DNA from 2 places in the Lacticaseibacillus rhamnosus genome. Region 2 is predicted to be linked to the other one. Evidence: riboswitches for the same ligand, from Rfam matches in the RefSeq annotation. Region 2 holds a riboswitch; the other holds the start of a gene.

Region 1 (3,176 bases), 1.0 Mb from region 2:
AATAATGGAAACGACTTCGCCCGCTTGAACATCAAGATTGATATCGGTTAGAACTTCGTGGTTACCAAAAGCCTTTTTAAGGTTCTTGACTTGGATTAAAGGTTCGTTTGCCATCAGTTAGTCCTCCTTTGCCGTGCTGATTTTGGGTGTTTCGACCTGCATTTGATTGTTCATCACATTGTAATCTTTTGGACCATCGAGATGCTTTTCGATGAGACGGAATAATCGGCTGATGGTGAAGGTCATGATGAGGTAGATGCCACTCACAATCAGATACGTGTGGAAGAACTGGAAGCTTTGTCCGGCAATCGTTTCGCCGCTGAAGAACAGTTCGGAAACCGAGATGACGGATAACACTGAAGTATCCTTAATGTTAACGATAAATTCGTTGGTGACCGCGGGCAGGGAGTTGCGTACCGCTTGCGGTAGAATCACCTTCATCATGGTTTGCAGATGGGTCATGCCAAGCGCATTGGCTGCTTCAAACTGACCTTCATCAACGGAGATAATACCGCCACGGATAATTTCGGAAATATAAGCACCCGTGTTAATTGAGACGATCAATAACGCCGCGGTTGTCCGATCCATGTTCAGATGCCAGGCTTGAGCCGCACCATAGTACAAAACCGCTGCCTGAACGATCATTGGCGTACCACGGAAGACTTCAATATAAACGGACAGCAGCCAGTTGATCACGGCCCGTAACCCACGCTGACCCAGTTTCTTTGGCTTTGGCGTGGTTCGAATAATACCGACCAGCAAACCGATGATAAAGCCAACAAGTGTCCCGACCAAAGAAATCAGCAGCGTCATGCCGGTACCGCGCAATAGCATGGGACCATACTGTTTCATAATCGCCATGAACCAGTTGCCGCTTTTTTCGGTTGACGGCTGATTATCAACGGCTTCGTTCATCAACCGTGCCCGTTCTTTTGTAGAGATCGTAGCAAGCAACTCATTAATCTTGGCCTTATTAGGATCATTTTTTCGCAGGCCGATCGCTAAGTTAGTATCACTGGCATCGGTTTTAAAACCCTGACCCTTGGCAAAATGGATATACATCAGATTCGGATTCGCACGTTCGGCAGTAATCCCTTCTGGTACTTCGGAAACATAGCCATCAATCGTGCCGGATTCCAAGGCCACGCGCATGGCTGGAAAATCGTTCATCGCCGGTTCCTTGACAACGCCTTTGATTTGATTAATCGCCTGATAGTGATAGGTGCTCAGTTGGGCAGTAATCTTGGCGCCTTTGAAATCGGCAATACTTTTGGCTTTGGCATATTTACTATCTTTGCGGACGACCATCGTCAGGTTGGAAATATAGTACGGATTACTGAAATCGATGGTTTTGCGACGATCTGGCGTTGGCGACATGCCGGCAATAATGGCATCGATTTTGCCAGAAGTTAATGCAGGCGGCAGACCATCCCATGATGTTTTGACCACCACAACCTTCTTGTGCAACGCCTTGGCAACTTTGCGGGCAATTTGAACATCGTACCCGTTTGCGTATTCTTGGCTGCCTTGAATCTTAACCGCATTGTTGGCACTCGTTGTTTGCGTCCAGTTGAACGGTGCATAGCCGGCCTCCATTCCGACTTTAAACGTGTTGTCATCGCTGGCAGCACTGACAGGTGTTGCGGCAAAACTGCCAAGCAGGAGGCTCAATGCGAACCCTAGCACGCCTAAACGCGCAACCCAATGTTTTCTCATAAGTGACATTTCTCCCTTCTTGTAGTGGGAAATAGAGCTGGAACCAAAAAATCGACCTTTATTGATACCGCAATAAAGGTCGATTCCATCGATTTTAGTCATGAACCAGAATCATAGCGCCCCGAAGCAACCAGCTTCGACAGTCCATGGGTTATGCGCCCATGGCCCAATGCGAATCGTCCGAATACGATTCAACATTTCGGCGGCGGCACTTACGACTGGTTCAACATGACTCGGCACTCCCCAGTTTTCGTTGCCCACCGCAACCTCTATTTCTTGGTGGTGTATTTAAATGTCAAAAACGAGTGTAGCGGAACGGGAACGGAATGTCAATTTTTGTGGAGTAATCGTAATCGCTAACTTGGTTTTTGTGCGATCAGAAGTTTATTTAAGAAAAGTTTGGACAAAAAGAAGTCTCCGCAGTAGAATTAAATCGAACGTGTGTTCTGTTTAATTCGATGACAGACGTGTCACCTTAAAATTTGTAAAAGAGATTTTTAAAATGGCAGATGAAGCGGTACTAGCCGTTCAAAAATGGCTTAATAAAACGTATAGCAGTGTTTCTGGTTTCACGACAGCGCCCGAGAACGGACAAACTGGATGGCCCACTATTTATAGTTTGCGGATGGGGCTACAACATGAAATTGGTATTAGCGCTATTGGTGAAGGATTTGGCGATGCAACCAAGACAGCATTAGCTTCGGTGGTAGGCAGTTTGAAGCCCGGTTATAAGGGCAATATCGCCCAGCTCATTCAAGGCGCCTTCTGGTGTAAAGGCATCAATCCTGGTAGCGACTTTAATCAGGACTTTTCTGATGCAACAGAGCAAGCTTTCAAAACACTACAGCAGAATGCGGGTATTACCGCAAATGGCGTAGTTACAGTTAATCTTATGGCGGCATTGTTCGATATGGCTGCATTTACCTTGGTTACTGGGGGATCGGAGAAGGTTCGGTCAATGCAGCAATATCTTAATGGACGGTTCAGTAATAACATTGGCATTCTACCTTGCGATGGCATCTATCAACGTGACACTAACACAGCTTTGATTTATGCATTGCAAAGAGCTGAAGGGATGGCTGCTGATGTTGCAAATGGTATCTATGGGCAGAAGACAATTGACAATTGCCCTGTTTTATCTGAGGGATCAACAGATACTGACGCCGTTCGCATCCTACAATACGGTCTGTTAGTAAATGGTTTCACAGACATTCCGACTAATGGCCAATTCACCAGTGCAGTTGGCGATGCAGTGGCTGCCTTTAGCACAATGATGAACCTGGAACCAACCACAGGAAGAATCGCTGGTAATCGGGTTATTAAGGGCCTATTAACTAGCAATGGTGATACAACACGCGATTCAATCGCTTGTGACACATCTAAGCAACTGACGAGTTCTGATGTTGCATTGTTACGTAAATATGGTTTCAGCATTGTCGGGCGATACCTAAAGGGGGCAG
Region 2 (3,176 bases):
CTATTAATCGTTAACTGGATTGACGTGGGGGCGTGTGGCTCAGTGTGAGATTGTCTGTTTACACTCCGACTTCTAAGCGCGCCGGTTCACGCTCCATAACGCGTTCACCAGCGCAGGGGTCTGCGTGTAAGGACCTCAGACGTAATGGCCAAAGCCCGGCCATCACGTCTGAGGCCGTTTACACTACGACCCCTAAACGCGCCGGTTCACGCTCACCATAACGCGTTCACCGGCGCAGGGGTCTGCGTGTAAGGACCTCAGCCACAATGGCCAAAGCCCGGCCATCACGTCTGAGGCCGCTTACACTACGACCCCTAAACGCGCCGGTTCACGCTCACTTCAAAAAGGAGATGTCGTTTTGAATACGGATCGGTTGTATCAACATGGAACATTAGCCATGCTGGTTCCGGGGCTTTTTGCGGGGACGCAGACAGTTGGGGAATTATTGCAGCACGGTGATACTGGCATTGGAACTTTGACTGGGCTTGATGGTGAGCTAATTATTCAGGCGGGTAAGGTTTATCAAGTGAATGCCCAAGGCAAAGTTCGAGAAGTGCAAGAAGACGAGAAGGTTCCTTTTGCTAACGTTCACTATCAACACGACGTTGCAGCTGGTAAGCTTCAGGGGCTTGATTTGGCAGGGTTTCACAAAGCAACTCTTGAGCGGCTGCAGACCGGTAATTTATTTGCAGCAGTTCGTGTAGAAGGCACGTTTACGCAAATGCATACACGAGCGGTGCTGCCGCAACAGCCGCCTTATCCGACCTTGACCGAAACGGCCTCGGGTCAAAAAGAATTTCATGCTGAGAATATCAAGGGCACTTTAATTGGGTACTTTTCACCGGATCTCTATGCAGGTGCGGTTTCACCTGGTTTCCATGTCCATTTTCTGGCTGCTGATCATAGTATGGGTGGGCATATTCTTGGCTTCGAATTGGATAGTGGCGAACTGTTTTTACAAAAGTTTAGCGACTTCCAGTTGCATTTGCCAACAGATGATCAGCCTTTCTTGAAGCAACAATTTGATACAACAAGTTTGGTTGCTGATATTCTTAAAGCTGAGAGTTGAGTTAAAGCTGTGTGAGAGTGAGTTGCTGTTGTCAGTTGAACATGATATGGTGAGTCGTAATTGAGATTAGAGGTCGCATCAATCATGAGTCGCAGCTGCAATGGTCTGAACACCAAGCGCGCAGTTGTTAAAGGGAAAGGTGCCGAAATACCGGTTGAGTTCAGCCAATCGATATTGGGCCAGTTGGATAACATCCACTGGACTGTCGCGATTATCGCGGGGCGCTAACAAATCGGATCACGTTTATTCATGGTAAAAAGCAGAATAAGCCGATGGGTTAGTCACAACAGACCGACTCATTGGCTTTTTTTGTGTGAGCGTGAGCCAGCGCGGTTAGGGATCGGAGTGTAAGCGGCCTCGGGCGTGATGGCCCGCCCTTGGCCATCGCGTTCGAGGTCCTTACACTCCGATCCCTGCGCTGGCGAACGCGTTATAGAAAGCAGAATAAAATTAACGGATTGCCCAAAGAATAATGCTTCTGCCCTTGTTGCAGTTTTTCGTCCATAAACACCAGTCTTTGGCCAACGCATCGTTACATTTAACCCGCCACTGGCTGTCAACAACCAGCCAATCACGAAAATCTCACCCCAGATATCGACAGTAAAATCTGGCATTGTTTAGCAAAAATCAATTCACGTTAACAAAGGAGTTCATCTGTGGCACAATCAGCATCCAATCAAGTAAAACGAGAGCTCAAGACACGGCATCTATCCATGATTGCTCTTGGCGGTAGTATCGGAACCGGTCTTTTTGTTGCAAGTGGCAGCGCCATTGCCACTGCCGGACCGGGTGGAGCCATTGCAGCCTATATCGGAATCGGACTCATGGTTTTCTTTCTTATGACTAGTTTAGGTGAAATGGCCACGTATGTACCGGTTTCCGGTTCTTTTTCCGAGTATGCGAGTCGGTTTGTCGATCCGGCGTTCGGATTTGCTTTAGGGTGGAACTATTGGTTTAACTGGGCCATTACCGTTGCGGTTGATGTTTCGACGACTGCCATTGTTATGCATTTTTGGCTGCCAAAAGTACCTGGCTGGCTGTTTTCGCTGGGATTTTTGGCACTGATTTTCCTGATTAACATTATTTCGGTCAAGTCATTTGGTGAAACTGAATATTGGTTGTCGTTGATTAAGGTTGTAACGGTGTTTGTCTTTTTAATTGTCGGGTTACTGACGATTATGGGGATCATGGGTGGGCATGGTCCCATTGGGTTTAAAAATTACACAACTGGTGCGGCGCCGTTTGTGGGTGGTATCCCCGCAACTTTGGCTGTTTTTGTTGTTGCGGGTTTTTCTTTTCAGGGAACCGAGTTGATCGGGATTACGGCCGGCGAAAGCGAAACGCCTGAAACAAGTATTCCTAAGGCGATTAAGCAGGTTTTCTGGCGTATTTTGCTGTTTTATATCCTGTCGATTGCCGTGATTGCCGCGATTATTCCGTACACTAGCCCGAATCTGTTGGGGGCCAGCGTGGATCAGGTGGCGATTTCGCCGTTTACGTTAGTGTTTGATCGCATTGGGCTTGCAGGCGCAGCAAGTGTCATGAATGCCGTGATTTTGACCTCGGTTTTGTCATCGGCTAACTCAGGGATGTATGCATCGACGCGAATGTTGTGGGCGATGGGCGGCTCCGGCTTTGCACCACGGATTTTTCAAAAGACGAACAGCCGCGGCATCCCGCTTGCTGCGTTGTTGCTGACAACCTTAGTCGGCGCATTAACTTTCTTGACCAGTATTATGGGACCACACGTTTACCAGCTGCTTGTAGCGGCTTCAGGGTTAACCGGGTTCCTGGCCTGGCTCGGGATCGCGGTTTCGCATTTTCGGTTTCGGCGGGCTTTCGTGAAACAGGGACATGATGTTCACGAACTCAAATATCATGCCAAGTGGTTCCCGGTTGGCCCGATCCTGGCGATTATCATGAGTCTGATCGTCATCGTGGGCCAGGATTTGCAGGCAGTCCAGCACTTTGCTTGGGGGCGGTTAATGGTTTCGTACATGTCAATTCCGCTTTTTATTGTGTTATTTGTCTGGTATAAAGTGAAGCATAAAACCAAACTGATCCCGCTTGAAAAAGTCGACCTAGCCCCGCATCGCGAACATGAACC

Evidence for each region. A riboswitch is a leader RNA that binds a small molecule or an ion and turns the genes downstream of it on or off. The one in region 2 is predicted to bind lysine.
Region 1: it holds a riboswitch for lysine, as region 2 does, so the genes downstream of both, EL173_RS14600 (ABC transporter permease subunit) here and EL173_RS09675 (amino acid permease) in region 2, are expected to answer to the same signal.

The regions. Positions count from the first base shown of each region.
Region 1 covers NZ_LR134331.1:2,898,277-2,901,452, reverse strand. The annotation lists gene EL173_RS14605 (amino acid ABC transporter ATP-binding protein) at 1-114, opposite strand, end outside; gene EL173_RS14600 (ABC transporter permease subunit) at 118-1,725, opposite strand; lysine riboswitch at 1,823-1,996, opposite strand; gene EL173_RS14595 (glycoside hydrolase domain-containing protein) at 2,219-3,176, shown strand, end outside.
Region 2 covers NZ_LR134331.1:1,903,252-1,906,427, reverse strand. The annotation lists gene alsS (acetolactate synthase AlsS) at 1-7, shown strand, start outside; gene budA (acetolactate decarboxylase) at 359-1,069, shown strand; lysine riboswitch at 1,129-1,304, shown strand; gene EL173_RS09675 (amino acid permease) at 1,726-3,176, shown strand, end outside.